Regions from separate parts of the Sphingobium yanoikuyae genome, predicted to be linked through region 1. Evidence: riboswitches for the same ligand, from Rfam matches in the RefSeq annotation. Region 1 holds a riboswitch; each other region holds the start of a gene.
The links. A riboswitch is a leader RNA that binds a small molecule or an ion and turns the genes downstream of it on or off. The one in region 1 is predicted to bind cobalamin.
Positions count from the first base shown of each region.

Region 2: linked by a shared signal. The riboswitch ahead of HH800_RS10930 (TonB-dependent receptor) and the one ahead of HH800_RS00365 (TonB-dependent receptor plug domain-containing protein) in region 1 are both predicted to bind cobalamin.
Region 3: linked by a shared signal. The riboswitch ahead of HH800_RS17820 (TonB-dependent receptor plug domain-containing protein) and the one ahead of HH800_RS00365 (TonB-dependent receptor plug domain-containing protein) in region 1 are both predicted to bind cobalamin.
Region 4: linked by a shared signal. The riboswitch ahead of cobW (cobalamin biosynthesis protein CobW) and the one ahead of HH800_RS00365 (TonB-dependent receptor plug domain-containing protein) in region 1 are both predicted to bind cobalamin.

Region 1 is NZ_CP053021.1:64,470-72,307, forward strand. It holds gene mtaB (tRNA (N(6)-L-threonylcarbamoyladenosine(37)-C(2))-methylthiotransferase MtaB) at 1-651, opposite strand, end outside; gene dapF (diaminopimelate epimerase) at 654-1,466, opposite strand; gene HH800_RS00360 (threonine ammonia-lyase) at 1,507-2,499, opposite strand; cobalamin riboswitch at 2,639-2,881, shown strand; gene HH800_RS00365 (TonB-dependent receptor plug domain-containing protein) at 3,052-4,908, shown strand; gene HH800_RS00370 (FecCD family ABC transporter permease) at 4,895-5,899, shown strand; gene HH800_RS00375 (ABC transporter ATP-binding protein) at 5,893-6,666, shown strand; gene HH800_RS00380 (penicillin-binding protein activator) at 6,704-7,838, opposite strand, start outside.
Region 2 is NZ_CP053021.1:2,199,304-2,207,141, reverse strand. It holds gene HH800_RS10935 (iron transporter) at 1-275, opposite strand, end outside; gene HH800_RS10930 (TonB-dependent receptor) at 278-2,413, opposite strand; cobalamin riboswitch at 2,601-2,843, opposite strand; tRNA gene HH800_RS10925 (tRNA-Glu) at 3,426-3,500, opposite strand; gene HH800_RS10920 (SapC family protein) at 3,809-4,597, opposite strand; gene HH800_RS10915 (FAD-binding oxidoreductase) at 4,714-6,168, opposite strand; gene HH800_RS10910 (hypothetical protein) at 6,246-6,677, shown strand; gene HH800_RS10905 (DEAD/DEAH box helicase) at 6,812-7,838, shown strand, end outside.
Region 3 is NZ_CP053021.1:3,719,180-3,727,017, reverse strand. It holds gene HH800_RS17830 (copper resistance system multicopper oxidase) at 1-839, shown strand, start outside; gene HH800_RS17825 (copper resistance protein B) at 836-1,711, shown strand; cobalamin riboswitch at 1,774-2,019, shown strand; gene HH800_RS17820 (TonB-dependent receptor plug domain-containing protein) at 2,209-4,197, shown strand; gene HH800_RS17815 (peptidase) at 4,200-5,699, shown strand; gene HH800_RS17810 (HoxN/HupN/NixA family nickel/cobalt transporter) at 5,696-6,748, shown strand; gene HH800_RS17805 (SDR family NAD(P)-dependent oxidoreductase) at 6,840-7,586, opposite strand; gene HH800_RS17800 (efflux transporter outer membrane subunit) at 7,626-7,838, opposite strand, start outside.
Region 4 is NZ_CP053021.1:4,671,222-4,679,059, forward strand. It holds gene HH800_RS22510 (amino acid aminotransferase) at 1-528, shown strand, start outside; gene hppD (4-hydroxyphenylpyruvate dioxygenase) at 539-1,579, shown strand; gene hmgA (homogentisate 1,2-dioxygenase) at 1,572-2,888, shown strand; gene fahA (fumarylacetoacetase) at 2,885-4,177, shown strand; gene maiA (maleylacetoacetate isomerase) at 4,174-4,818, shown strand; gene HH800_RS22535 (Rieske (2Fe-2S) protein) at 4,815-5,192, shown strand; cobalamin riboswitch at 5,223-5,463, shown strand; gene cobW (cobalamin biosynthesis protein CobW) at 5,640-6,692, shown strand; gene cobN (cobaltochelatase subunit CobN) at 6,692-7,838, shown strand, end outside.

The DNA of each region.
Region 1 (7,838 bases):
GGGCAGGTCCGGGACATGGCGCAGCAGCCGTTCGACAAGCTGGCCGAGCGAGGGGCTGCCCGGCAGGTCGGGGCCATAGCTGGTGACGTCGACGCCGGTCAGCACGATCTCGCCATAGCCCGCATCGACCAGCTGCTTCGCCTTGTCGATCACCGCGCCGGCGGGCACGGAGCGGCTGTTCCCCCGGCCATAGGGGATGATGCAGAAGGTGCAGCGGTGATCGCAGCCATTCTGCACCTCCAGGAAGGCGCGGGCATGTTCGGCAAAGGCGCTGGCCATGTGCGGCGCGGTGTCGCGCACGGCCATGATGTCGGAGACGTTGACCTTATCCGCTACCGGAACGAAGGCGGCGGCCTCCAGCTTCTCCCGGTTGCCGATCACGCCGTCCACTTCCGCCATGGCGGCGAAGGTCTGGGGTTCGGTCTGGGCAGCGCAGCCGGTGACCAGGATGCGGGCGTCGGGGCGGTCTCGCCTGGCGCGGCGGATCGCCTGCCGGGTCTGGCGCACGGCCTCGGCGGTCACGGCGCAGCTGTTGACGACGATCAGGTCGTCCTGTGCGCCGGCCATCTCCCGGCCAACTATCTCACGAATAGCTTCGCTTTCCGCGATGTTGAGCCGGCAGCCCAGGGTGATGATGTCGGGACCGGGCACGGTCAGAAGCGGTCCCAGTCCGCCTCGCCGTCGAACACATGGGTGGCGGGGCCGGTCATGCGGATCGTGCCGCCCGGTGCCCAGTCGATCTCCAGGTCGCCGCCCGGCAGGCTGACGGTCACTGGCCCGGCCATCAGCTTGCGGCGGATCGCCGCGACGGCGGTGGCGCAGGCGCCGGTGCCGCAGGCGCGGGTCAGGCCGGCGCCGCGTTCCCAGACGATCAGGCGCAGATGCTGCGGGCCGACGACCTGCGCGAAATTGACGTTCACGCGGGCGGGGAAGAGCGGGTCATGCTCGATCAGCGGGCCGAGGCGCTCGAAATCCACCGCGTCCAGATCCTCGACGAAGAAGATCACATGCGGGTTGCCGACATTGACGGCGGCCGGCGCGGGCAGGTCTTCCCAACTCGCGCTCATGGTCAGCGTGTCCATCGGATAAGCGAGCGGGATCGCGTCCCAGTCGAAGCGGGGCGCGCCCATGTCGACGCTGGCGCCGCCGTCCACGCCCTTGGCGTCGAGCAGCCCGGCCCTGGTCCGGATCAGCACGTCCTTGCCGACGAACAGTGGCACGCAGCGGGTGGCATTGCCGCAGGCTTCCACTTCCGAACCGTCGGAATTGAAGATCAGCATCGACACGTCGGCCTGGTCGCCGGTCTCGGCATCGCCGATGACGATCAACTGGTCACAGCCGATGCCGGCATGGCGATCGGCAATGGCGCGGGCGCGCGCTTCCGTCATCGCGACCGGCGCCTGGCGCGCGTCGATCACGACGAAATCATTGCCCAGACCATGCATCTTGGAAAAGCGGCTCATCATGGCGCCGCATTTAGTGCGGGACGGGGCAAAAGACCAGCGGTCAGGCGTTCTGGCCGCCGATGATGGCTGCATAATCCTGCGGATCGACATTGGCACCGGAGATGACGAGGGCGGTGGCGCCGTTGGTGGGCGGGGCGAGGCCGGCGAGCATGGCGGCGAGGGCGACCGCGCCGCCCGGTTCGACCACCAGCTTGAGCGTGGTGAAGGCGAAGCGCATCGCGTCGCGCACCTGATCGTCGCTGACGACGAGGCCGCCCGCGAGCAGGGTGTGGTTGATCGGGAAGGTCAGCGCGCCGGGGCTGGGCGCCAGCAGGGCGTCGCAGATGCTGCGCGCGTCGGGCGAGACGCTTTCGCGCGTGCCGCTGGCGAGCGAGCGGGCGGTATCGTCAAAGCCTGCGGGTTCGACCGCATAGACGCTGATGTCGGGGCGGGCGGCTTTGACTGCCGTCGCCGTGCCTGCGACCAGCCCGCCGCCACCGCAACAGACGAGGATTTGCGTGAGGTCGGCGCCAGCGGCCTGCGCCTGCTCCAATATTTCGAGGCCGATCGTGCCCTGGCCGGCGATGATGAAGGGATCGTCGAAGGAGGGAACCAGCGTCGCGCCGCGTTCGGTGGCAAGGGCGGTGGCGATTTCCTCACGGCTCTGGGTGAAGCGGTCATAGGGGACGACCTCAGCCCCCATCGCACGCGTGTTGGCGGTCTTGATCGCCGGGGCATCGGCCGGCATCACGATCGTGGCGGGAATGCCGAGCAGGCGGGCGGCGAAGGCGACGCCCTGGGCATGGTTGCCCGAGGACCAGGCGACGACGCCCGCCGCCCGTTCCGCCGCATCGAGGCGGGCGAGGCGGTTATAGGCGCCGCGAAACTTGAACGATCCGCTATGCTGGGCGCCCTCAAACTTCACCAGCACCCGCCGGCCGCAATGATCGTTGAGTGCGGCATTCTCGATCAGCGGGGTACGGACCGCCGCCGGCGCGATCAGCCGCGCGGCATCGGCGACGTCGGCGGCGGTGATGGCAAGCGAATCGGTCATGTGGCGTCTCCCGGTAAGTGGCCCCTGCATAGCCGCCCGCCGGCGCCGCGCAACGATCCGCCGGGGCGATCCTGGCCCGCTTGGCAGGGCTTGTGCTTTGGCTTATGGGGGCCGCGCGCCGGGGCGGTCAAAAGCCCCGGACGCGCATGATCGCGCCGGTGCCCGCAAGGGCTGAAAACGGGAATGCGGTGCGGGGGGCGCAGCCCTTCCAAATCCGCGGCTGTCCCTGCAACTGTAAGCGGTGAGCGCGATGCGCAGGGTTCCCAAGCTCTTCAAAAGGGGAGGGCCGGAACCGGCCACTGGACCGACAGGTCCGGGAAGGCTGGCGCATCGCTGCCCTGACCCGCGAGCCAGGAGACCTGCCGGCGTCTGGTCGCTCTTGCCCTGGCCCAGGGGATGGCCATGGCGCGGTGTTTCCGTCGAGCGACGCCCATGGCGGCCGGGGCCGCATCGGTGCGTGGGGTGGGGCGCTGGCGTCTTCCCGATCCTCACGCAGCGACCGCTTGTGCGGACGCCCCGGTTCCAAATCGACGGACGCCGGGGGACGATAAAATGAAGATGTTGGGGATTTCGCTGATCGCGCTGCTGGCCGCTACGCCGGCACTGGCCCAGGATCTGGCACAGGATGACGATATCGTCGTCACCGCTTCGGGCATTGCGCAGCCGCGCGACGAGGTCGGCCAGGCGATCACGGTGATCGATGCCGACACGATCAGAACGCGCCAGGCGGTCGATGTCGTCGACCTGCTCGCCACCACGCCGGGCGTCCGTTTCAGCCGCAACGGCTCCACCGGCGGCGTGACCGGCGTGTCGCTGCGCGGCGCTGAGACGACCCAGACGCTGGTGCTGATCGACGGGGTCAAGGTCAACGACCCGAGCGGCATCGGCGACGGCTATGATTTCGGCCATTTGCTGACCGGCAATATCCGCCGGATCGAAGTGCTGCGCGGCTCCAACTCGGTGGTCTATGGCAGCCAGGCGATCGGCGGCGTGGTCAATGTGATGACCGGCGCGCCCAGCGAGGGTTTCGAGGTTAACGCCTCGGCCGACTATGGCTATAGCGATACGCTGAACGCCAAGGCCGATGTGTCGGGCACGCATGGCGCGGTGTCGGGCGGCGTCGGCGTCGCCTATTTCAACACCGACGGCATCTCCTCGGTCGGCCGGTCGTTCGGCGGCGTGGAGAAGGATGGCTATGAGAATATCGCCACTAACGCCAAGCTGAAGATCGCTTTCACCGACAGCCTAAGCCTCGACCTGCGCGGCTATTATATCCATGCCGATCTCGACTATGACAGCTTCTTCGGCGCGCCGGCCGACAGCAGCGACGTCAGCAAGCTGGACCAATATGTCGGCTATGCCGGGATCAACCTGGCGCTGCTCGACGGCAAGCTGACCAACCGCGCTGCCGTCACCTGGCTGCGCAACGATCGCGACTATTATTTCGTGCGCGGCACCGACCCGGACTATGGCTATTCGGGCACCAACCTGCGCTTCGAATATGAGGGCGTCTATGCCCCGGTCGACCAGGCCAAGCTGATCTTCGGCTATGAGCATGAGCGGCCGGACTATGATTATTTCGGCTTTGGCAGCACCGACAGCGCAAAGGCGAATATCGACAGCGTCTATGCGCTGGCGGTGATGAAGCCGCTCACCGGCCTCGCCGTCACCGGCGGGTTGCGCCATGACGATCATAGCCAGTTCGGCGGCGCGACCACCTTTGGCGCCAACGCCAATTACACGCCGAACGCCGGCGCGACCAATATCCGCCTCTCCTATGGCGAGGGGTTCAAGGCGCCGTCCCTCTATCAACTCTACGACACCTATAGCGGCAACAGCGCGCTGCGGCCGGAGCGGTCGAAAAGCTATGATATCGGCTTCGACCAGAGCCTGGACGGGGACCGGGCCGTGCTGTCGCTGACCGCCTTCCGGCGCGATACCCGCAACCAGATCAATTATGACTATGCGACCTACACCTATGGCAATCTCGACCGGACCCGCGCCAAGGGCGTGGAAGCGACGCTGACGCTGAAGCCGGTCGAGGCCCTGACGGTGGCGGCCTCCTACTCCTATGTCGATGCGCGCGATCGGTCGGGCGGGGCCACCGACGGCAATCGCCTGCCGCGCCGCGCCGCCAATGCGGTCAGTGTGTCGGCCGATTATCTCTGGGCCTTCGGCCTGTCGACCGGCGCGACGCTGACCATGGTCGGCGACAGCTATGACGACACGGCCAACACCCGCCGGCTCGACGGCTATGCGCTGGCCGGGCTGCGCGCGTCCTTCCCCGTGGGCGACCATCTGGAAGTCTATGGCCGGATCGACAATCTGTTCGATGCGGATTACGCCACGGCCTATGGCTATGGCACCTATGGCCGGTCGGCCTATGGCGGCGTGCGTGTCCGCTTCTAAGGGGCGGCGGCATCCCCTGTTGCTGCCGGGGCTGATCGCCCTGCTGCTCGTCGCGGCTATCTCGTCGGTCGCGCTGGGATCGGTGACGATCGCGCCGGCCCGCATCCTGGCGGTGCTGGCCGGCGGCGGCGACATGGTGGCGCGGGCGATCATCATCGACCTGCGCCTGCCGCGCATGGCGATCGGCCTGCTGGTCGGCGCCATGCTGGGCCTGTCGGGCGCGGCATTGCAGGGCTATTTGCGCAATCCGCTGGCCGAACCCGCCGTGCTGGGCGTGTCCAATGCGGCGGCGCTGGGCGCGGTGATCGCGCTTTATTTCGGCCTGTCCGAACTGCACCCGATGGCGTTGCCGCTGCTGGCGATCGTCACCGCGCTGGCGGCGATCGGCGCGCTGTTTCTGCTGGCGGGACCATCGGAAAGCCCGTTGACGCTGATCCTGGCAGGGATCGCGGTCGCGACGCTGGCGGGGGCGGGGATCAGCCTGGCGCTCAACCTGTCGCCCAATCCCTTTGCCGCGATGGAGATCATGAGCTGGCTGATGGGCAGCCTGGAAAATCGCAGCATCGACCATCTGTTGCTGGCGCTGCCCTGCATCGCGGTCGGCGCGGCGCTGCTGCTCTATGACGGGCGCGCGCTCGACGCGCTGACCTTGGGCGAGGATGGCGCGCGGGCGCTGGGCGTCGACCTGTCGCGGGCGCGGCTGCGGCTGATGGCGGGGGTGGCGATCGGTGTCGGCGGCGCGGTGGCGGTGACCGGATCGATCGGTTTCGTCGGTCTGATCGTGCCGCATCTGGTGCGGCCGCTGACCGATCGGTCGCCCTCCGCGCTGCTGTTGCCATCCATGCTGGGTGGCGCGGTGCTGCTGACCTTGGCCGATATCGGCGTGCGCATCATCCCGACCAGCAGCGAACTGAAACTGGGCGTGCTGACCGCGATCCTGGGCGTGCCGGTCTTCCTCATTCACCTGATGCGGGAGCGGCGGCTATGGTGACCCTGTCGACCGAGCAACTGGACGTCCGGCTGAGCCGCCATCTGGCGGTGCGCGGCGTCGACCTGACCATGGCGCCGGGCCAGTTGATCGGCGTGATCGGCCCCAATGGCGCGGGCAAGTCGACCTTGGTGCGGGCGCTGCTGGGGCTGGTGAAGCCGGCCGCCGGACGCGCGCTGCTGGACGGCACGCCGATCGAGCGGCTGTCGCGCGAGGCGGTCGCGCGGTCCATCGCCTATCTGCCGCAGGGCCAGACATTGCACTGGCCCCTGGCGGTCGAGCGGCTGGTGGCGCTGGGGCGCTTGCCGCATCTGGGGCCGCTGTCGCGCCTGACCGCCGACGATGAGGCGGCGATCGAGGATGCGATGGCCCGCGCCGATGTCACCGGCTTCAAGGGGCGGATCGCCACTGAGCTGTCTGGCGGCGAGCGGGCGCGGGTGCTGCTGGCGCGGGCGCTGGCGGTGGGTGCGCCGGCGCTGATCGCCGACGAGCCACTCGCCGCGCTCGACCCCGGCCACCAGATCGACGTGATGGCCTTGTTGCGGGCGCAGGCGCAGGGCGGGGCGCTGGTCGTCACCGTGCTGCATGACCTCGCCATGGCGGCGCGCTATTGCGACCGGCTGCTGCTGATGGATGGCGGCGCGCTGGTGGCGGACGGGGCGCCGATGGACGTGCTGACGCCGGAGCGGCTGGCATCCGTCTATGGCGTCGCAGCGCGGATCGACGTCAACGACGGCCTGCCGCTGATCGTGCCGACGGCACGGGTCTGATCGGGAACGAAAAAGGGGGCCTTCCGGCCCCCTTTGCTTAGTTGCCGAAGCCGCGTGGGGCGGGATCGACCACGCTGATCGTGCCGGCGCCGACCTCGCTCACTTCCAGTGCGCGTTCGGCGATGCCGTTGCGATTGAAGCGGAAGGCGCCGTCGATGCCGGCAAAGCCGCCCGGATCGCGCAGGCGCGCGGTGGGGAAGGGCGCGCCCGGCTTCCAGTCCTGGGCGATCCGCACCGTCAGCAGCACCGCGTCATAGCCCATCGAAGACAGGCGGAAGGGCGCGCTGCCGTAGCGGGTGCGATATTTGGTCGCGAGCTGGCGATAAAGGCCGTCCGACACGCTGGCATACCAGGCGCCGCGTAGCACGGGGCTGGCGGCCAGCGATTCTTCGGTATTCCAGATTTCGGTGCCGAGCAGGCGGGCATTGGCGCCGCCATTCTTGCGCACGATCGGTGCGACCTGCAGCGCGACCCGGCCGCTGTCGGCGATCAGCAGCGCGTCATAGCTGGACGAGGCTTGCAGCTTCTTGACCGCAGCGGTGATCGAGGCGGGGGTGCGATCGAAGGTCTGCATCGACACGACCGTGCCGCCAGCCTGTTCGACCGCGCGCAGCAGCGCATTGCCGGCGCGCTCGCCATAGGTGCCGCGCGGCACCAGCGCGCCGAAATTGGACAGGCCCTTTTGACGGGCGAAGCCGATCACCCGCTCGATCGACTGGTTGGGGGTATAGCCCATCAGGAAGATGTTGCTGCCCGCGACGCTGGTGTCGTTGGAGAAGCTGATGACCGGGACATTGGCCTTGGCCGCGATCGGCCCGACGATGCGGGCGTCATCGGCCAGCAGCGGACCCAGGATCAGGCGGTTGCCGTCGGCCAGCGCCCGGTTGGCGGCCGCCGCGGCGCCGGTGGCGGTGTCATAGGTGGTGATGCGGACCTTGTCGGTCTTGATGTCCATCAGCGCCAGGGTGGTGGCATTGGCGATCGACTGGCCGACGCCGGCATTGGGGCCGCTGGTCGGCACCAGCAGCGCGACGCGGTGGCGCGCAGTGTCGGTCGGCAGGCCCTGGGTCACTTCCGGGCCGGTCGGCTTGGCGGGGCCGGTGGGCTGGGCTGGGCCGGGGCCCTTGGGCACGATCGACTGACAGGCGGCAAGCATGATGGTGCTTGCAACG
Region 2 (7,838 bases), 2.1 Mb from region 1:
GCGACCCCCAGCATCAGGGCGAAGGGGAGGGCCGTGCCCACCAGCAGTTCGCCCCAGATCCGCGTGACGCTGCGCACCGCGAAGGCGCGAAGGATCACCGCAACGAACAATATGAAGGCGAGGCAGGTCGCAAGGATGTTGGCGTCAACCGCATCCATCGGCAGCAGGCGTACCGCCGCGCAAATCCACGCATAACACAGACCATAGGTGCCGACCGTCGATGCCAGCACGCGCGGCGCGATGGTGCGCCAGCCCGGCTCCTGCCTCGCCGGCACGATCAGAACCGCTGCTCGAACGTCACCGCGACGCTGCGCGGCTCACCCAGCACCCACTGCGAGGTGGAATAGCTGTTCTGGACGTAGATCCGGTCGAAGACATTGCGCAGGTTGAGCGTCACGCTCGTCTTCTTTCCCAGGTCGTAGCGCGCCGAAGCATCGACGAGCGTATAGGCCGGAATGCGACGGGTATTGGCGGCGTCCGAATAGCGCTTGCCGACATGGCGCAGGCCGGTGTCGAGGTGCAGCGGTTGCACCGGCCGCCAAGAAAGCCACAGATTGGCTGCCTTTTCGGCAACGCCGATCGGCATGTTGCCGTTGCGGCTGACAAGCTCCGTGCCGACAAGTTCGTCGAAGTCGTCATATTGCGCGTTCAGGATCGTGCCGTTGGCCAGGATGCTGAAGGACTTGGTCACGGCCAGTCCGAACGATGCCTCGACGCCGTAGGACGATTGCTGGCCGACCTGCACAGACACCGTGGGATCATTGGCGGAGCGGGTCAGGATCTTCTTCTTGACGATGCGATAGCCCGACAGCGTGAATTCGCCGCGCCCGTCGAGGAAGGTTGCCTTGGCACCCGCTTCCCATTGCCGCCCGGTGGATACATCGAAGCTGGTTTGTGCCAGCGTCGCGGTGAGGAACGCCGTCACCGGATCGGCGGCCGCGGAATATTGCGCGTAAAGCGAGATCGTGTCCGTGGGATTGTAGACCAGCCCCGCACGCCAACTGGTACTGGGATAGCGCGCGGTGTAGTCGGCGGTCGGATCGAGCGCATCGTGGCGCTCGGTCTTCGGGCGATCGTAGCGCAGGCCCGTCACCAGCGACAGTCGATCCGACAGCGAGAGGCGGCTTTCGCCGAACAGCGCCCATTGCTGCACATCTGTCTTATACTTGTACCGGGTGCCGAAGGCGCCATCCAGAAACGTGCCGGGCGCGTAGTCGTAGGGATCCACCAGGTCGGATCGGGAATTGGGCGAACTGTCGGTGCGCAGCAGCGATCCGCTGTTATACTCTCCGCCCAGGCTCAGGCGGTGGTCCATGCCCAGCAATGTGTGGTCGAAAACCGCGTTGAAGCGGTCGCCCCACTGCTTGGTCTTGTAGAAGATTTCCAGATAGCTCGACCGGCGGATCTGATCGCCGGACCAGGCATAGCCTTCTGCATTGCGCCAGTGCTTGAAGCCGGTGAGGTAATAGGCGACGTTGGTGATCGTCACCCCGTCTGAAGGCGTCCATTCCGCCTTGGCCTGGGTCCAGGCATCGTCGAAGCGCAGCGAGCGGTCGGCGATATTGTAGTTCTTCTTGCGGATTTTGCGCACCAGCTTGCCATCACGCAGCGGCGTGCCGTACCAGATCGTCGGATCTAGATCGGCGCGATCATGCGTCAGGGTCAGCACCAGATCGTCACTGGCCTGGTAGCGCAGCGCGGCCGACAGGGCGAGACTACGGGAGCGTCCGCGCTCCATCCAGCCGTCCGACCGGTTGTAGCTGAGATCCACGCGGTAGGACAGCTTGTCCCCGATTGGCCCGCCGATCCCGCCGGCCGCTGCATATGTATCGAAAGAGCCGCCGCTGAGGCGTAGTTCACCTTCGAACTCTTCGGTGTTGGGCTTTTTGCGCACAACGTTGATGGCGCCGCCGATGCCGCCTTCGCCATAGAGCACGGACGCTGCGCCGCGCAGCACCTCGATGCGCTCGGCCATCCAGGGATCGGCGGGGAAGGTCTGCGTGGTCGTCGTATAGACCCGCATACCGTCATAGAGCTGCATCACCGAGGTGTAGCCGGTGAACCCGCGCGAACTCAGGGAATAGCCGAATGCCGAGGAATTGTTGATCAGGCCCGGCGCGCGCGCCGCCGCCGCAACGACCGTGCGGTCACCAAGACTGCGGATCATCTCCTTGGTGATGACATCGACGCTTGCGGGCGTCTGCATAGGCGTCAGGCCAAGGCGGCTGGAGGCATCGGCCTGCTGGCCAAGTTGCAGGACGCCGGCCTTGCGCGCCGTGACGACGATGTTCTCCGTGCCATCGGGCGCGGCGTCGGCGGTCTCCTGAGCATGCGTTGCGGTGACACTTGCCGCCAGTGCGCAACATGATGCGCCGGAACGGATCAGGCCGGAAAGAAGCGATCGTGTATTCATGTGTAACCCCCGTTGCGTTTTCCAGTCGAACGGACAGGTTCCCGCGCAGGAGGACGTCTCCTCGCACGGGCGCAGCGGTGGAGACCGGGCGCAAACGAGCGACCGGCGGAACCCACCGTTGCGGCCTGGCCGCAAGTTCGTCGCTCAGACGGAGTACACCGTGCCGCGGCCATCCCCTGGACCAAGGCAAGAGCGACCGGACGCTGGCAGGTCTCCTGGCTCACGGGTCATCGCACGATGCACGGCCTTCCCAGGCCTCGCAGGAGTTAGCGTCCGGCCCAGTGGCTGCGACAGGCATCCTTGGCCTGCCGCGATATGCATCGCGCTATCCGCTTACAGTTGCAGGGACAGCCTCGGCTTCAGGGGCAGTGCCCCTCCACCGCGTTCCCTTTTAAGCCTCTTTCGAAGCACCAACGCGATCTTGCCCCCCGTTAGGGGACGGGCTGGGAACTATGGGCTATCGAACAGGATAGCAAGAAATTCGTGGAATGTGGAATTTGGTCATGCCTGGACGGCCGGTATGCGGCTGTCCCTGACGCTCAGGTGCTGAACACACCGCCCCGATAGCAGTCATGAACAAGCGGCACATGAGTTGTTGCGAACGATTATCAATGCACGTAATGCGTCGGCAGATAGCGATGCTCAACAACGCCGCCGCCCTTACGGATCATGCGCCGGCGAACGGTTGCTACCTCGCCTTCGGCTCTCCGAATCTGCCGAACCGCAGCCTGTCACCCAGGCCGTTCATCAGCTGGGTAGCGTCGCGACAGACATTCCTAGACCAGCGATAGTTTTTGAAATTCGAGTACATTCAGGAGGGCAGCGAGCGGGCAACCATTGCTTGAGATCGGATGGCTAGAGTTACCCTCGTTTCAGCCTTATTTATACTGATCCATGGCAAGGATCGTCCGACGGCGTCCACAGATGATCACTGAGTGTGAGGAAAAGAATCGCTTATTGGAGAATTGGCGATCTCGGCGTTCTTCAATGCCAACTAAGTCATTGATTTTGCTGGTGACCCCTACGGGAATCGAACCCGTGTTTCAGCCGTGAGAGGGCCGCGTCCTAACCGCTAGACGAAGGGGCCGTATGTCGCATGGGCGACAGGCAGGGGCGTGCCTTTAGGCAGGGGAGGCGATGGCGTCAAGCGAAAGCGGTGAAAAGTTTTCGCGGCCCCTACGTCGACTGCGGCCCATAAAAAACCACCCCATGCGATGCACGGGGTGGCCAGGTTCAGGGAGGAGACGCCTCCAAGGGGGAGGCGCCCTATACGACACACCCGAAAGGGGGGCAGGTGCATCGCATGCAATAGAAATAGGGCAGGGCGAGGCTGCTTTCAAGAGCAAGCCCCGCCCTATACCGATATATTTGCGATTAACGGAGTTAATCGGGCTTTCAGGCTTCCACGGCCACCGGCGCGGCCGGTACGGCGATCGGACCCTTGCCCTGGTTGACCTGGCCTTCAAAGATCTCGCGCATCAACTGCAGCGAGAAGAGATGGGCGTGAATCAGCGGCAGCAGGCCGTTCTGGTTGATCTTGCGCAGCTGGTCACCGCGCAGGTCGCGCAGCTTTTCCTCGTTCACCATGCGGAAGCCGCGATAGACGAAGGGCTGCTCGTTGTTCGGGGTCTGGATCGCGACTTCGCCGTCCATCAGCAGGTCCATCTCGGCCAGATCCTTCATGAACTGGCCGGTGCGGGCGGCTGCCTGCTCGAAATCCTCGCAGAACTTCAGGATGCCCTTGGTCACGTCGGTCGGCTGGCCATTTTCGAACAGGACCGGGCCGTCGCCTTCGGTGCCGATCGCCTTGCTGGTCGGGTCGAAGCAGAGCGAGAGTTCGTCGCTGTCGGGACGCAGCTTGGCCAGCATCCAGGGGTAACGGCGGACATAGGCCGGGATATAGGCCGGGCCGCGCAGCTTGCCTTCGTCATCGACGAAGACGTTCACGCCTTCGTTGAGGCCCATCAGCGCGAGCGGCACCGAATCCTGGCCCGCCGAGAAGATGATGGGCACGAAACGCTGGGCCGAGACGAATTCGTCGATGGTCAGCGGCACGGCGTGCTGGGTTACCAGGAACGGAGCGGCATCGACCGGCTGGGTGCGATAATCGGCATGATCGACGGTGCTGAGCGGGATCAGGTCGTTGTAGAAGATGGGAAGGCTGTTCGCGGGCGCGCTGGCCATGATGTTGTTCCGTCCTGTTAGAAAGCGCGCAAGGCTTGCGTCGCTGATCCGAATATGGGTGTGACGGGATAATCGGAGCTATCCCGCTAGGCAATCGCTTTGTGGATATGCTGCGCTCAACCCTCGTCGGGGCGAGGGATGAGCTTGTCGGGGTTCATGATGCCGCCCGGATCGAAGGCTGTCTTTATCGCGCGCAGGGCATGGATGCGGGCCGGGCTGGCGAGGCGTCCGAGTTCGGCGCGCTTCATCTGGCCAATGCCATGCTCGGCCGAGATGGAACCGCCCGCGGCGACCACCGCGTCATGGACGAAGGCGTTGATCGCCTGGCCCTGCGCCGCGATCCAGGCCGGACCGTCGCTGGTGCCCCTGGGCGCGCGGACATGGAAATGGACATTGCCATCGCCCAGATGACCGAAGGAAGAGGCGGTCGTGCCGGGGAAGGCTGCTTCGGCGGCGGCGGCAGCCTCCAGCATGAAGGCTGGCATGCGCGGCACCGGCACGCTGATGTCATATTGCAGCGCGGGCCCCTGCGCCTTTTCGGATTCCGACAGGGATTCGCGGATGCGCCAGAAGGCCTCCGCCTGCGCTTCGCTGGCGGCAATGGCGGCGTCGATCGCGATGCCGCGTTCCAGCGCCAGGCCGAGCGCGCCTTCCAGTCGCTCGGTCGGGCCGGGCTCGCGCATGTCGCCATGGTCGACTTCAATCAGCACATGCCAGGGCGTGCGGGTCTCGATCGGGCAGCGTGTGCCGGGAATATGGGACAGGACATGGCCAAGGCCATCGTCGGCAATCACCTCGAACCCCTCGACGCTGTCACCCAGTTCGCCTTCGACCAGGCGCAGCAGGGCGAGGGCGTCGGCGGGCGTCTTTACGCCGACCCAGCCGACCGCGCGGGCGGCGATGCCGGGCACCAGCCGCAGGGCGGCCGCGGTGATGACGCCCAGCGTGCCTTCCGCGCCGATCAGCAACTGCTTGATGTCATATCCGCGATTATCCTTCTTGAGTGCGTCCAGCCCGTCGAAGATGCTGCCGTCGGGCAGCACCGCCTCGATCCCCTCGACCAGCGCGCGCATCGTGCCGTGGCGCAGCACCTGGGTGCCGCCGGCATTGGTCGAAGTGAGGCCGCCGATCGTGGCTGATCCCTTGGCACCCAGGCTGAGCGGAAAGCGACGGCCGGCCGCTTCGGCAGCGTCGTGCAGGTTGGAAAGGATGACCCCGGCCTCGCACACTGCCAGATTGTCGTCGGCTGACAGGCTGCGGATCTGGTTCATGCGGCGCAGTGACAGGATCAGCGCCGATCCATCGGCTGGCGGTGTCGCGCCGCCGACCATCGACGTGTTTCCGCCCTGGGGGACGAGGGCAATGCCCAGTTCCGCTGCCAGCGCCACGCAGCCGGCCACTTCGCGTGTCGTGGCCGGGGACAAGATCGCGCGGGCCGTTCCATGATAGCGGCCGCGCCAGTCGCTGACCCAGGGGGCGATATCGTCGGCATCGGTAATGACGCCCTTGGGGCCGAGCAGGGCGACGAAGCGATCGATGGCATCCTGTGCGATTATGGCTTGTTCTGTCATGGGACATGCTATGCCCCGGAATTCATCGACGGTTCAACCGTTGGCCGATAGCTTGCCACTCCCAAAAGGGGTTCCGCTTGGTTCATACCATCCTGATGCTGCTTGCAGCGCCTGCTGCCGACCCGGTGCAATGGGCGCAACTGACGATCGAGCAGCGCGTGATCATTCGTGTTCCGATGGCCAAGGGGCGGGCGCCGACGCGAGTCGTGCCCAAGAGCGACGAGCGCTGGGAAGAGAAGAAGGGGCCGCGCTGTGTGGCGCTGCGATCGATTCGCGGGGCCAGCATCGTGGTGTCCAACGGGGTCGACCTGATCCTGGCGGACAAGCATCGCTACCGCGCGCGGCTGGAGCGGGGATGTGATTCCGCCAGCTTCTATTCGGGCTTCTATGTCGAGCCGGACGAGGATGGATCGCTCTGTTCGGGGCGGGACGAGTTGCAGGCCCGCAGTGGCGCGAGCTGCGGGATCGACAGCTTCAGGCGGCTGGTGGAAGCGGACGCCGAAGATTGATCGGCAGAAAAACGGCTGGTTTGGCCAGCATGCTGCGCGATTTCCTTGACAAGATGGCGATATTTTCGCAAGTCGCGCGCGATTTCCGTCGTGCGGACGCGCAGGACGGCCAACCTCCTGTCCCGGACATTTGAATGACTTTTGCCGATCTCGGCCTCTCCGACGAATTGCTCAAGGCCGTAACCGAGGCGGGTTACGACACGCCCACGCCGATCCAGGCGCAGGCGATCCCGCCGGTGTTGATGATGAAGGACATCATCGGCATCGCGCAGACGGGCACGGGCAAGACCGCCAGCTTCGTGCTGCCGATGATCGACATCCTGGCGCATGGCCGCGCCCGTGCGCTGATGCCACGCAGCCTGATCCTGGAGCCGACCCGCGAACTCGCCGCCCAGGTGGCCGAAAATTTCGAGAAATACGGCAAATATCACAAGCTCTCCATGGCGCTGCTGATCGGCGGCGTGCAGATGGGCGACCAGATCAAGGCGCTGGAAAAGGGCGTCGACGTTCTAATCGCGACGCCGGGCCGCCTGATGGACCTGTTCCAGCGCGGCAAGATCCTGCTCAATGGCTGCAACATGCTGGTCATCGACGAAGCCGACCGTATGCTCGACATGGGCTTCATCCCGGATATCGAGGAAATCTGCACCAAGCTGCCGGCGCAGCGCCAGACACTTCTCTTCTCTGCCACCATGCCGCCGGTCATCAAGAAGCTGGCCGATCGTTTCCTGGACAATCCCAAGTCGATCGAGGTGGCGCGCCCGGCAACGGCGTCGACCAACATCACCCAGCGACTGGTGAAGGTTGATTCGCGCAAGAAGCGTGAAGCGCTGCGCGCGATGCTGGAAGCAGAAGACGTGCAGAGCGCGGTGATCTTCTGCAACCGCAAGACGACGGTGCGCGAACTGAATAAGAGCCTGCAGCGCCACGGCTTCAAGTCGGGCGAGATCCATGGTGATATCGACCAGGCATCGCGTATCGCCGAACTGGAGCGGTTCCGCGATGGCAGCGTGAACATCCTGGTGGCGTCGGACGTCGCGGCCCGCGGCCTCGACATCAAGGGCGTCAGCCACGTCTTCAATTTCGACGCACCCTGGCATCCCGATGACTATGTCCACCGCATCGGCCGTACCGGTCGCGCGGGGGCCAAGGGCGTTGCCT
Region 3 (7,838 bases), 1.6 Mb from region 1:
AGACCGACGAGTTCCAGATCGGCATTGCCGAAACCTATGATGTGATCGTCCAGCCCGGCGAGGCGAAGCCCTATGCCCTGATTGCCGAGGCGATCGACCGGTCGGGCCTGGTCCGCGCCACGCTGGCGCCGCAGGTCGGCATGGTCGCCCCCGTGCCGGCCCGGCGCGCCCGGCCGCTGCTGGGCATGAAGGACATGGGCATGGACATGGGCGGCATGGATATGGGCCATGGCGGCGTGATCGACCTCAGCCAGCCGGCCAATGACGCCATGAGCGGGCATAGCATGAAGATGCGCGACAAGTCGGTCGCGCCGGGCGTGAAAATGGGGCCGGGCGTCGCCACCCTGTCGCCGATGCCGGCCGATCGCACCGCTGACCGGCCGACGGGGCTGGAGGATGTCGACCATCGGGTGCTGACCTATGCCGATCTGCGGTCGCTGACGCCGAACACGGACCTGCGCACCCCGACCCGGTCGCTCGACATTCATCTGACCGCGAACATGGAACGATACATGTGGTCGTTCGACGGGGTGAAGCTGTCGGAAGGGGCGGAGCCGATCGCCTTCCGCCATATGGAACGGGTGCGCGTGACCCTGATCAACGACACGATGATGCCGCATCCCATCCATCTGCACGGCCATTTCTTCGAACTGGTGACCGGCGAGGCGGCGCATAATCCGCGCAAGCATACGGTGAATGTGCTGCCGGGCGGCAAGGTCAGCTTCGACCTTACCGCCGATGCGCTGGGTGACTGGGCGTTCCACTGCCATATGCTGATGCACATGCATGCCGGGATGATGCGGGTCGTGACGGTCCGCCATGGGGAGGACGCGGCATGAGGAGGGTCGCGCTTCTGATGCTCGCCGCCGCCGCGCCGGTGCAGGCCCAGACGATGGACCATAGCCAGATGGACCATAGCCAGATGGATCATGGGGCAATGGGTCATGAGATGCCGGCTGCCGACGCCGCCATCCCGCAAGGCACGCCGCCGACAGTGCCGACCGATCATGCCGCCGACGCGCTCTATGACCCCGCTGCCATGGCCCGCGCCCGCGCGGCGATGATCGCGGAAGGGGGCGGCATGACCTATTCGCAATGGATGCTCGATCGGCTGGAATATCGCGCCGGCAAGGGCGCTGATGGCTATGCCTGGGAGGGCGAAGGCTGGATCGGCGGCGACATCAACCGCTTCGCGGTCAAGAGCGAGGGTGAGGGGACGGTCGGCGGATCGCTCGAACGGGCCGAGGTGCAGGCGCTCTACAGCCGGGCGATCGACCCCTGGTTCAACCTGCAGGCGGGCGTGCGGCAGGATTTCGGCGAAGGGCCGGACCGCAGCTATGCGGTGATCGGCATCGACGGCCTGGCGCCTTACTGGTTCGAGGTCGGGGCCGAAGCCTTCCTGTCGACCAGGGGCGACGCCCATCTGCGGCTGGAGGCGAGCTATGACCAGCGCATCACCCAGCGGCTGATCCTGCAGCCCGCTGCCGAGTTCAATCTGGCGGCGCAGGCCGTGCCCGAACTGGGGATCGGCGCCGGCCCGTCCGATATCGAGCTGGGGCTGCGGCTGCGCTACGAGATCGCCCGCGAATTTGCGCCCTATGTCGGCGTCAATTGGGAACGCAAGCTGGGCGATACGGCCGATTATGCCCGTGCCGCCGGCGATAAGCCGTCGGCCACCAGCCTGGTGATCGGCCTGCGCGCCTGGTTCTGAGAGGCGCTTGCAGCCCGCCCGATATTCGATTATCGATCCCGCCGATCCCGCGCCGCACGGCATGGGATCATGATCGCGCCGGTGTCCCGAAAGGGGCTTAATAGGGAATGCGGTGCGGACGGGTGACTGTCCAAATCCGCAGCTGTCCCTGCAACTGTAAGCGGTGAGCGCGATGTACATGTGCGGACGGCAGAATGACCGATCCGCCAGCCACTGGGCCGGACGCTAAATCCTGCGAGGCCTGGGAAGGCCGTGCATCAAGCGATGACCCGTGAGCCAGGAGACCTGCCGGCGTCTGGTCGCTCTTGCCTTGGTCCAGGGGATGGCCGCGGCACGGTAACTTCCGTCTGAGCGACGAACGAGCGGCTGGGGCCGCTGCGACGACGCGCGTCGGTTGCCCTTGGGCGCCCGGCCGGCGCGTGTGTCGGACGTTCGCGCGCGTGCCGCTCGTGAAGGTTGCCCCCGCCCGTCGAACGCGGCGCCGGATGGGGGAATAAATGAAGTCCAATATCGTTTCACGGGCCGCGCTGGCCCTTTCGCTTGCCATCGCATCGCCGGCTCTGGCCGACGAAGGGGAAGGCGACAGCATCGTCGTCACCGGCACCAGCCTGGAAGAGACGCTGCCGCAGCAGCTGTCGCGCTATGGCCATGCCATCGAGATCGTCACCGACACGCAGATCCGCGATGCCGCCGCGATCGACACCGCCCGCGCGCTCGAAGCGGTGCCGGGCCTGTTCATCCGGTCGCAGTCCGGGCCGTTCAGCTATGTCGACATCGCGCTGCAGGGTTCGCGCACCAAGGATGTGCTGTGGACGATGGACGGCATCCGCCTCAACAACCGCCTCTATGGCGGCACGTCGCCCAACGACACCATGGCCGCCAGCATGATCGAGCGGATCGAGGTGCTGAAAGGGGGCGAAAGCCTGTTCTACGGCACCCAGGCCGCGGCCGGCGTGATCAATGTCGTCACCCGCGATTTCAGCGACGATCTGGGCGGCCAGGTCAATGCCAGCCTCGACAGCTTTGCCGGGACCAGCCTGGACGGCTATGTTCGCGGCGCGATCGGCCAGCATCGCTTCGTGGTCTGGGCCAATCGCAGCCAGTCGGACGGCTATCGTCCCTATGACGTGATGCAGCCCAGCGCGACCGATCGCGCGCGCGGCTATGATCTCTGGTCGGCGGGCATCAAATATCAATATGATATCGCGTCGGACCTGCGCCTGAACGCCCTCTACCAGCATACCAAGGCCGATCTCGACAATATCAGCGCGACGCGGACCAAGGAAAGCCGCAACGACCGCAATGAGGAAGTGGCCAGCCTGCGGCTCGACTATACCGGCGAGGATGGGGTGCAATTCTTCCTCAAGGGCTATTTCCACGACTGGAAGACCGCCTATGTCCAGATCCGAAACCCCGTGCCCGCCGGCCCGCCGCAGGTCATCTATCCGGCCGGCACCTTCTGGGGCTATCAGGATTATGGCGGCAGCGCGGTGGTGCAGCTCAACATGCTGCGCGGCATCGACACGCTGATCGGCTATGATTTCCAGAGCTTCAACGGCCGCGACGACGTCCTGCTGATCGCGCCGACCGATGAACAGGTCCATGCCGGCATCTTCCAGCTGCGCACCAATGACGAATTGTCGAGCAAGGCGCGGATCGCCGCGGGCCTGCGCTACAACAAGGCGAAGGGATCGGAAAAGACGATCTGGAACGTGTCGGGCCGCTATGATGTCAGCGACGCGCTGTTCGTGGAGGCCAATGGCGGCACCTCCTTCGTGCTGCCCGACGCCTCGCAGCTTTATGGCAATGATCCCTGTTGCGAGGTCGGCAACCCGAACCTGAAGCCCGAGGAGAGCCTGAACCTCAACGCCGCGCTGGGCGGCGCGCTGGCCGGCGGAGCGATCCGGTGGAAAGCGACCTATTTCAACCGGCGCATCACCGACCTGATCGACACGACCTATGATGATCCGGCCTTTCCCGACGGCACCTATATCAACGTTCGCGACAAGGTGCGGGCCAGGGGTGCCGAGCTGGAGCTGAACGCCGACCTGAGCGGCGGTTGGGGTCTGTCTGCCAGCTACACATATTCGCGTGTTCGCAATCAGGGCAGTTCGGTGCAGCGCGATCGCAACCCGGAACAATATGGCCGCGCCGCGATCGTCTATGCGCCGCAGACCGGCCGCTTCGGCGCCAATCTGTCGGCCAATTGGGTGGGCGATGTCTGGTCGACCGCATCGGGCTTTGGCCGGATGAACTATGGCAATTATGCCGTGGTCGATGCGGGCGCCCATCTGTGGCTGGACCAGGCGCGGCGCAACCGGTTCGGCATCAATGTCGAAAATCTGTTCGACCGGGATTATGCCACGACCGGCTACCGCTCGGCGGTCAGCGATGCGGGCGTATTGGACGGCAGCAACAGCCGCTTCCTCTATTTCTACCGGGGCGTGCCGCGCACGCTGCGGGTCAGCTATGGCCTGAGCTTCTGACCATGTTGCGGCCGGTCCTGCTGCTGCATCGCTGGCTGGGCATCCTCATCGGCGCCGTCATGACGCTGTGGTGCCTGTCCGGCTTCGTGATGCTTTATGTCGACTATCCGCGCCTGACACCGGCCGCGCAGCTTGGGGGGCTCACGCCCCTCACCCTGTCGGCCGGGCAAGCGGGCACACTGCCCGACACCATGATGCTGTCCGCCGCCCGGATCGAGATGATGGCGGGGCGGCCTGTATTGCGCGTGACGCCCGCGCTCGATCCGACGCGGACCATCCCGCAGATGCGGGTATCCGCCGGCACCCATGACTGGGCGTCGGGGAAACCGGTCGAGCAGGTCGATCCGCAAAATATCCACAGGATCGCGACCGAGTTCGGCCGCAACAGCGCCATTGCCGGCCCGCCGGAGCGGGTCGCCCGGACCGAGATGGACCAGTGGACGGTCCAGACCTTTCGCCGCAACGCGCCGCTCTATCGTGTCGATTATGCCGATGCGGCGGGCACGCAGGCCTATGTCTCGGGCAAGAGTGGGGAGGTGGTGCAGCTGACTACCCGCTTCCAGCGCTTCTGGGGCTGGCTCGGCGCGGTGCCGCACTGGCTCTATCCCACGATCCTGCGGCAGGATGGCGCGCTGTGGAGCCAGGTCGTCATCTGGACCTCGCTGATCGGCTGCTTCCTGACGATCACCGGCCTGTGGGTCGGCATCGCCCGGCTGCGCCGTCGCCGCGACGGCAGCATCGGATCGCCCTATCGCGGCCTGTGGTGGTGGCATCATATGGCCGGGCTGTTCTTCGGCATAGTGACGCTGACCTGGGTGGCGAGTGGGCTGCTGTCGATGAACCCCTGGGGCCTGCTGGACAGCGAGGCGATGATGATCCAGCGCCAGCGGCTGAACGGTGACTTCGCCTGGGGCGATGCGCGCCGGGCGATCGCGGCGCTGCCGGCCTTGCCGCAGGGAAGCGTCCGGCTGGAGGTGGTGCCCGTTGCCGGTGCCGTTCATCTGGTGGCGATCGATCGGGCGGGCAAGGCGCAGCGCTTCGACGCTGCCGGACGATCCGCTGCTTTGTCCGAAGCGGGCCTGCGCGCGGCGCTCCAGGATGGACCGTCGATCGGCTCGATCGTCCTGCTGCGGCAGGAAGACGCCTATTATTATGGCCATAAGGCCAGCGTCGCCCTGCCGGTGTGGCGCGTCATCCTGGCCGATGACCAGGCGACCCGCCTCTATGTCGATCCCGCGTCGGGCCGCCTGATCCGCGCCTTCGACCGCAATGGCCGCGCCTTCCGCTGGCTGCAGGACGGGCTGCACCGGCTCGACTTCCCGCTGCTGCGCACCCGTCCCTGGTGGGATCTGATCGTCCTGCCGCTGCTCGCCATGGTCACGCTCGTTTGCGGGACGGGGACATGGATGGGCCTTTCCAAGCTGCGGCGCGACCTGCGCCGTGTCCGCAATCGCCGGCGGCGCGCCTGCGCCGTGCGGCCCCTGATCGGAGAAACCGCATGACCGCCACCCCTTTGCAGGCGTCGCTTCGGCGACGCAGCGTGCCGCTGATCGCGGCGCTCGTCCTTGCCAATCTGGCCGTCTGGGGCTGGGCCTTCGCCCTGTTCGGCGACCGACCGGTGATGATGGGCACGGCCCTGCTCGCCTGGGGCCTTGGCCTGCGCCATGCGGTCGATGCCGATCATATCGCCGCGATCGACAATGTGACGCGCAAGCTGATGCAGGACGGGCAGCGGCCGCTGACCGTGGGCCTGTGGTTCGCGATCGGCCATAGCGCGATCGTGCTGATCGCCGCGCTGGGCCTCGCCTATGCGGTCAGTGCGCTGGCCGGGCTGGAGCGGTTCCGCGCTGCCGGCGGCGTGGTGGCGACGCTGATTTCCGCCACCTTCCTGTTCGCCATCGCGATCATGAACCTCGTGATCCTGCGCCAGGTCTGGGCGACCTTCCGCCGGGTGCAGGCGGGCGGCAGCTATGTCGAGGCGGATCTCGACATGTTGACCGGCGGGCGCGGGCCGCTATCGCGCCTGTTCCGTCCGGTCTTCCGCCTGATCTCGCGCCCCTGGCAGATGGCGCCGCTCGGCTTCCTCTTTGGCCTGGGCTTCGACACCGCGACCGAAGTGGCGATATTGGGCCTGTCCGCCGCGCAGGCGAGCGACGGTTTCGCGCTCGGCCCGGTGCTGGTCCTGCCCCTGCTGTTCGCGGCCGGCATGGCGCTGGTCGATACGGTCGACGGCATGCTGATGATGGGCGCCTATCAATGGGCGTTCGTGAAGCCGCTGCGCAAGCTCTACTATAATATCGTCATCACCGCTTTGTCGGCGGCGGTGGCGATCGGCATCGGCACGATCGAGACGCTGGCGCTGCTCGGCGACAAGCTGGGCCTCTCCGGCGGCATCTGGGATGTCGCCGCCACGCTGGGCGAGCATTTCAACGATCTGGGCTTCGCGATCATCGGCCTGTTCATCGCCTGCTGGATCGCCAGCGCGCTCTTCTATCGCTGGAAGGGCTATGACGCGATCGAACTGACCCCGGCGGGCGAGGTGCGGGCTTAACTCAAACCGTTCGCTTCGAGCCTGTCGAGAAGCCTATGCGCAGCGTTTCTCGACAAGCTCGAAACGAACGGGGGAGGAGTAGTGGTCCGGCTCAGCCTTCGCGCGCGACCTGGAAGCCGGCGAAGGACTGGCTCACCGGCATCAGTTCCAGCGTGTTGATGTTGAGATGCGCGGGCTGGTTCGCGACCCAGAGCAGGGTGGCGGCGATGTCATCCGCGGTCATCGGATTGGCATTGCCGTAAAGCGTGTCGGACGCCTGCTGGCTGCCGGTGCGGACCAGGGTGAATTCGGTCTCGACCATGCCCGGTTCGATCGAGGTGACGCGCACGCCGGTGCCGTGCAGGTCCGACCGCAGGCCGAGCGAAAATTGGCGCACGAACGCCTTGGTGCCGCCATAGACATTGCCGCCGGTGTAGGGATAGGTCGCCGCCACCGAGCTCAGATTGATGATCCCGCCCTTGCGCGCGACCAGACCGGGCAACAGCTTGTGGGTGACGGTGACGAGGCCGGTGATGTTGGTCTCGATCATCTGCTGCCACTGGGCGAGGTCGGCCGACTGGGCTGGCGCGGTGCCGAGCGCCAGGCCGGCATTGTTGACCAGCATGTCGATGCCACGAAAGCCTTCGGGCAGGCTGGCCAGCGCCGCGTCGATCGCGGCTTCGTCGCGCATGTCGAATATCAGCGGGCAGAAGGCGTCGCCGATTTCGGCGGCCAGCTTTTCCAGCCGATCGGCGCGGCGGCCGGTGCCGATCACCTGCCAGCCATCGGCGGCAAAGGCGCGGACGGCGGCTTCGCCAATGCCGGCGGTGGCGCCGGTGATGAGGACGGTCTTGGTCATGGGGCGCTCCTGTCTTTTGTCGTCAGCCCAATAGCGAGGTCAGGCTGCCCCGCCCAGCGCCTTCACCAGCGCGACGCTGGCGCGCATCCGCTGGGTCTGCGCGATCAGCACCGCGCGCTGGGCGTCGAGCGCATCGGTCTGGGCGGTCACCACCTCCAGATAGTCCGACGCGCCATCGCGATAGCGGGTCAGTGCCAGATCGCTGGTGCGCTGGGCGGCGTCGGCGGCGCTGCGCTGATGGCCGATCTGGTC
Region 4 (7,838 bases), 630 kb from region 1:
GACGGGCTGGAGGCGGACGCCGCTGCCACGCACCAGATGCTGGCCGCTGTGCCCGATGCGCTGGTCGCCTATAGCTGCGACAAGAATTTCGGCCTCTATCGCGAGCGGGTGGGCGCGCTGTGGGTGAAGGGGGCGAATGCCACGCTGACTGCGCTCGCCTTTTCCAACATCGTCGCGCTGGCGCGCGGCATCTGGTCGATGCCGCCCGATCATGGCGCGGCGATCGTGCGCACCATCCTGGAACGGCCGGCGATGCGCGCCGAATGGATGAGCGAGCTGGACCAGATGCGCACCCGCATCAATGCGCTGCGCGCTGCGCTGGCGGCGGCCCATCCGCAGCTTGCCGCCATTGCCGGCCAGCGCGGCATGTTCGCGATGCTACCGGTAACCCCTGCCGCCGTTGCCGCGATGCGCGCCGACCATGGCATCTACATGGCCGGCAATGGCCGCATCAACATCGCCGGGCTGCGGCTCGACACCATCCCCGCCTTCGTCGCCGGCCTTTCGCCGCATCTGCCTTCTGCCTGAGGAACCCGTTATGACCAACGATCCCGCCAACCCGCTGGGCCTCAACGGCTTCGAATTCGTCGAATTCACCTCGCCCGAGCCCGAGAAGATGGCCGCCCAGTTCGAGCAGTTGGGCTTCACCGCGACCCACCGGCACCCGACCAAGAATATCACCCGCTACAAGCAGGGGCGGATCAACCTGATGCTCAATCGCGACGATGCCGGGCGCGTCGCTGCGTTCCGTGGCGAACATGGCCCCTCGGCCAGCGCCATGGCCTTTCGCGTCGCCGATCCCGATGCGGCGCTGCGCTGGGCGCTCGACCATGGCGGCAAGCCGACCGACGAGAATGACACGGTGATCCAGGGGATTGGCGGCTCCTATCTCTATTTCATGCCCGATGGCGGCGATCCCTATGCCGACTGGGCGGAATATCCCGGCTGGCGGGAAGCCGAAGCGCGCAACAATGTCGGGCTCGACCTGCTCGACCATCTGACCCACAATGTGAAGCGCGGCCAGATGCGGGTGTGGAGCGAATTCTATCGCACCCTCTTCGGCTTCGAGGAACAGAAATATTTCGATATCAAGGGCAAGGCGACCGGCCTGTTCAGCCAGGCGATGATCGCCCCGGACAAGGCGATCCGCATTCCCCTGAACGAGAGCCAGGACGACAAGAGCCAGATCGAGGAGTTCATCCGCGACTATAATGGCGAGGGCATCCAGCATATCGCGCTCACCACCGCCAATATCTATGACACGGTCGAGCGGCTGCGCGCGCGCGGGGTGCGGCTGCAGGACACGATCGAGACCTATTATGAGCTGGTCGACCAGCGCGTGCCGGGCCATGGCGAGGATCTGGAACGACTGAAGCGCAACCGCATTCTGATCGACGGCAATGTCGGCGAGGAGGGCATCTTGCTGCAGATCTTTACCGAGACGATGTTCGGCCCGATCTTCTTCGAGATCATCCAGCGCAAGGGCAATGAAGGCTTTGGCAATGGCAATTTCCAGGCGCTCTATGAATCGATCGAGCTGGACCAGATCCGTCGCGGCGTGATCACCGTCGATGAGTGATGCGCCGCCCCGGATGATGAGCGGCTTCGGCAATCATTTTTCGACCGAGGCGGTGGCCGGCGCGCTGCCGGTGGGGCGCAATTCGCCCCAGCGCCTGCCCTATGGCCTTTATGCCGAGCAGTTGTCCGGGACCGCCTTCACAGCGCCACGGTCGGAGAACAGGCGTAGCTGGCTCTATCGCATGCGACCGGCGGCATCGCATCCGCCCTCCGCGCCCTATGATGCTGCAGCCTTGCTGCGCAGCGCGCCGTTCGACGAGGTGCCGCCATCGCCCAACCGGCTGCGCTGGAATCCGTTGCCGCTGCCTGCGGATGATGTCGATTTCATCGACGGCCTCACCAGCTATGCCGGCAATGGCGATGTCGCGGCGGGCCAGGGTTGCGCCGTGCATCTCTATGCCGCGACGGCCTCTATGGTCGACCGTGCCTTCGTCTGCGCCGATGGCGAGATGCTGATCGTGCCGCAGCAGGGCGCGTTGCGCATCGTCACGGAGCTGGGCGTGATCGACGTCGCGCCGTTGCAGATCGCGCTGATCCCGCGCGGCGTCCGCTTCCGGGTCGAGCTGACCAAGGGCGCGGCGCGCGGCTATGTCTGCGAAAATTACGGCGCGCCCTTTCGCCTGCCCGATCTCGGCCCGATCGGCGCCAACGGCCTGGCCAACCCGCGCGATTTCGAGGCGCCGGTCGCGGCATTCGAGGATGTCGAGCGCCCTTATGCGCTGGTGCAGAAGTTCATGGGCCGCCTGTGGATAACCATGCTGGATCACAGCCCGTTCGATGTCGTCGCCTGGCACGGCAACCTGGCGCCGCTGCGCTATGACCTGACCCGTTTCAACACGATCAACACGGTCAGTTTCGACCATCCCGACCCGTCGATCTTCACGGTGCTGACTTCGCCGAGCGAGACGCCGGGCACCGCCAATATCGACTTTGTCATCTTCCCGCCGCGCTGGATGGTGGCGGAAGACACATTCCGGCCGCCCTGGTTCCACCGCAATGTGATGAGCGAGCTGATGGGCCTGATCCATGGCGAATATGATGCCAAGGCGGGTGGCTTCGCGCCCGGCGGCGCGTCGCTGCACAATGGCATGGCCGGCCACGGCCCCGACCGCGCCAGCTATGACAAGGCGATCGCCGCCGACCTGACGCCCCAGCGCATCGCCGACACCATGGCCTTCATGTTCGAAAGCCGGATGGTGCTGCGCCCGACGCGCTGGGCGATGGAAAGCCCGCTGCTGCAACCCGATTATGATGAATGCTGGTCCGGCTTTCGCAAGGCCCAGATTCCCCCGATGAACGAGACCCCATGAGCTATTGGCAAACCGACGAAACCCATGATCCCGCCCGCACCAGCTGGGTTGCGAGCGCGCAGGATCATGGCGACTTCCCGATCCAGAATCTGCCCTATGGCCTGTTCTCGTCCGCAGGAGCTTCGCCGCGCGCCGGTGCCGCTATCGGCGACGCGATATTGGACCTAGCTGCCTGTGTCGGCGCCGGGCTGATCGATTGCGCGCCGCTGCTGGAAGGCCAGCTCAATGGGCTGATGGCGCTGCCGGTGGCGGTGCGGGTCGCCCTGCGCCGCCGGATCAGCATTTTACTGTCGAACCCGGCCCATCGCCCGGCGGTCGAGCCGCTGCTGCATCGGGCCGCGGACTGCATGCTGCACCTGCCGGCGCGGATCGGCGACTACAGCGACTTCTATGTCGGCATCCATCACGCCAACAATATCGGCCGCCAGTTCCGGCCCGACAATCCGCTGCTGCCCAATTATAAATATGTGCCGATCGGCTATCATGGCCGGGCGTCCTCGATCCGCCCGTCGGGCGATCCGCTGGTCCGTCCGCGCGGCCAGCGCAAGCCGCCCGAAGCCGATGTGCCGGTGGTCGGCCCGACCGCCCGGCTCGACTATGAGCTGGAACTGGGTGTGTGGATCGGCGCCGGCAATGATCTGGGTAGCCCGATCCCCATCAGCGAGGCGGCCGATCATGTCGCCGGCTTCTGCCTGCTCAACGACTGGTCGGCGCGCGATTTTCAGGCGTGGGAATATCAGCCGCTCGGGCCCTTCCTCGCCAAGAATTTCCATTCGACCATTTCGCCCTGGGTAGTGACGCCCGAGGCGCTGGCACCGTTCCGCATCGCCCAGCCGCCCCGGCCGCAGGGCGATCCCGCGCCGCTGCCTTACCTCAGTGATGCCGACGACCAGGCCCATGGCGCGCTGGCGCTGACCTTGGAAGTCTATCTCTCCACCCAGGCGATGCGCGACGCGGGCCAGCCACCGATGCGGCTGAGCCAGGGGCCGGCGAGCAACATGTACTGGACCGTCAGCCAGATCGTCACCCATCATGCGTCCAATGGCTGCAACCTGATGCCCGGCGACTTGCTGGGCAGCGGCACCATCTCCGCCCCTACGCGCGAGGGCTATGGCAGCCTGATGGAGATCAGCAGCGGCGGGCGCGAGCCGATCAGTCTGCCATCGGGCGAGACGCGCTGCTTCCTGGAGGATGGCGACGAGGTGACATTGCGCGCCACCGCGTCGGCCCCCGGCTATGTGTCGATCGGCTTTGGCGAATGCCGCGCGATGATCGTGCCGGCGCGATGAGCGACCTCACCCTCCATGGCTATTGGCGATCGAGCGCGAGCTATCGCGTGCGGATCGCGCTGGCCTCGAAGGGCGTCGACTATGCACAGGTCACTCATGACCTGCGCAGCGGTGCGCAGCGCGCGCCCAACTATCGGGCGCTGGCGCCGCAGGGGCTGGTGCCCGCGCTGGTCGATGGCGACAGCGTGCTGACGCAGAGCGGCGCGATACTGGAATGGATCGAGGCCCGCTGGCCGCAGCCGCCCTTGCTGCCCGCCGATCCCGGCGATGCCGCGATCGTCCGTGCCATGGCCGGCATCATTGCCTGCGACATTCATCCACTCGGCAATCTGCGCGTGTTGCAGGCGCTGCGGCAGGATTTTGGTGCCAGCGAGGATCAGGTCCGCGCCTGGATCGCGCGCTGGACCGGCGAGGGGCTGGCCGCGCTCGAAACACTGGTCGCCCTTCACGGCGGCACCCATGCCTTTGGCGACAGCCCGAGTTTCGCCGACTGCCATATCGTGCCCCAGCTCTACAATGCCCGGCGCTTCGGCGTCGACCTGACGCCCTTTCCGCGGCTGTGCGCCGTGGACGCGGCGGCATGCGCGCTCCCCGCCTTTGCCGCCGCGCACCCCGATCGCCAGCCCGACGCCGACATATGAGTGACACTGACACGCGCCTGTTCGCGACGCCGGCGGGCGTGCGCCTTTGCCCGATCGAGCAGTTCGCCGACGGCAAGGCGCGCAATTTCGTGCTGCAGATGCGGGCCGGCCGCTTCCATGGCTTTGCCGTGCGCACCGGCGATCAGGTCGCCGGCTTTGTGGACCAATGCCCCCATGCCGGCCTGCCGCTGGCGCAGCAGCTGGACGATTATCTGACCCCGGATGGCAGTCATATCCGATGCAGCTGGCACGGCGCCATTTTCCGCCGCGACGATGGCGTCTGCGTCGGTGGGCCCTGCGTCGGCCAGCGTCTTAGGCCCTGGCCGCTCGCCATCGCCGATGGCTGGATTGTCACCGCTGCCCAAAGCGACTAGGAACCGGCCCAGGGACGGCGCTTCGCATCGTCCCGACATGATCGCGCCGGTGCCCCCACGGGGGCTTAAAATGGGAAGGCGGTGCGGATGCCATGGCATCCAAGTCCGCAGCTGTCCCTGCAACTGTGAGCGGCGAGCGTGATGAACAGCGCCCTCCCCAGCCGGGAGGGCAGCCACTGGGCCGGACGCTAAATCCTGCGAGGCCTGGGAAGGCCGTTCCTCCCGCTATGACCCGCAAGCCAGGAGACCTGCCGGCGTTTTGGTCGCTCTTGCTTTGGTCCAGGGGATGGCCGGGGCACGGTGTTCCGTCTGAGCGACAGGTTGGCGGCTGGAGCCGCGCGGTCACGCATCTGCGGGCGAACAAGCGCCCGTCCGCGATGCCGGCCGGCCGTGCGTGCGCGCCCGGTTCGCTCCCGCCCCGGTTGCTCCGGCGCGCGAGTATTTGTCATGGCCAACACTGCATCTGCCAAGATTCCGACCACCGTCATCACCGGCTTCCTGGGCGCGGGCAAGACCACGCTGATCCGCCATCTGCTGGAAAATGCGAAGGGGCGCCGCCTCGCCCTCATCATCAACGAATTTGGCGATGTCGGCGTCGACGGCGAACTGGTGAAGGGCTGCAACGATGCTGCCTGCCCCGAAGAGGATATCGTCGAACTGGCCAATGGCTGCATCTGCTGCACCGTGGCCGACGATTTCCTGCCGACCATGACCGCCCTGCTCGACCGGCCGAGTCCGCCCGACCATATCATCATCGAAACCTCGGGGCTGGCCCTGCCCAAGCCGCTGGTCAAGGCCTTCCAATGGCCCGACATCCGCACCCGCGCCACGGTGGACGGCGTCGTCGCGCTGATCGACGCCGATGCGGTCGCTGCCGGCCGCTTCGCCACCGACGAGGCGGCGCTGGCCGCGGCGCGCGCCGCCGACCCCAATCTGGACCATGACAGCCCACTGGAGGAATTGTTCGAGGATCAGCTCGCCTGCGCCGACATGGTGGTGCTGAACAAGAGCGACCTGGTCGATGCCGACACGCTGGCGGCGGTCGAGGCGCAGGTTGATGCCGAAACGCGGCCCGGCGTGAAGATCGTCCGCGCTGCCCATGGCGCGGTCGACATCGGTGCGCTGCTGGGCATCGTCGCCGCGGCCGAGGATGATCTCGACGCCCGCCCCTCGCACCATGAGGCGGAGGGCGAGGATCATGACCATGATGATTTCGACAGCTTCGTCGTCAGCGGCGATGCGGTTGCCGATCCCGACACGCTGGTGCAGGCGCTGTCCGCGCTGATCGCCACCCACGACGTGCTGCGCGTCAAGGGCATGGTCGCGGTCGCGGGCAAGCCGATGCGCCTCGTCGTGCAGGCGGTCGGCCCGCGCATCCAGCATTTCTTCGACCGCCCCTGGCAACCGCAAGAAGCGCGTCGTACCCAGCTGGTGGTGATCGGCCAGAAGGGGCTGGACCGCGCCGCGATCGAGGCCGACATCCAGGCCGTGCTCGGCTGATGCATCTTCTGTCCGCCACGCCGGGAACGATCAGCGACGGCGAGGAGGCGATCGACCTCGATCAGCCGCCCGGCGAGATCGTCATCCTGACCGTGGCGGACAGCGACCTGGCCTGTTTCGCCGCTGCTGCCGCGCGCCTGCCCGATGATGCGCCGAGCGTGCGGCTGGCCAATCTGCTGCAGCTCAAGCATCCCTATTCGGTCGATCTCTATGTCGAGAAGGTGATCGCCAAGGCGCGCTTCGTCTGCGTCATCCTGCTCGGCGGCAAGAGCTACTGGCCCTATGGCGTGGACGAGATTGCGCAGGTCGCGCGCGAGCGGGGCATCGCCTTCGCCGCGATCGCCGACGGGCGGGAGGGCGACCCGGCGCTGGATCTGGCCTCCACCGTGCCCGCGGCGATGCGCGAACAGTTGCGTGACTATCTGCGTCAGGGCGGCACCGCCAATGCGCTCTCCTTCCTGCGCTGCGCCGCGCGGCTGATCGGCGCGGATGCGGGCGAGCCAGACCATCCGCTGCCGATCGCCGACGCGGGCCTCTATCTGCCCGGCCATGACCGGCCCGGCGTGGCCGAACTGCGCGCGACATGGACCGAGGGGCGGCCGGTGGCGCTGCTGATCTTCTATCGCGCGCTGGTGGTCGCCGGCACGCTGAGCGCGGTCGATGCGATGGTCGCAGCGCTTGGCGCGCGCGGCTTCAATGTCGCCGCCGTCCATGTCCGCGCGCTGCGCGAACCGTTCGTGCGCGACTGGCTCGGCGGGCTGCTGGCCGGCATCGCGCCCGACATTATCGTCAATGCGACCAGCTTTGCCGCCTCCTCTTCGTCCGAGCCGCGCGTGCCGGGCATCTTGGAACAGGCCGACTGCCCGATCCTGCAGACCGCCTTTGCCGGGGTCGAGGAAGGCAGCTGGCGCGGGTCGGCCCGTGGCCTTGGCCCGCGCGACCTGGCGATGAATGTCGCCCTGCCCGAAGTGGACGGCCGCCTCTTCACCCGCGCCGTCGCCTTCAAGGCCGCCGAGCGGTTCGATGAACGCACCCAGTGCGGCATCGTCGTGCCGCGCGTGGCACCCGACCGGGTCGCCTTCGTCGCCGATCTGGCGCGCAACTGGGCAGCGCTGCGCCGCACGCCGCCTGCCGAGCGCCGGATCG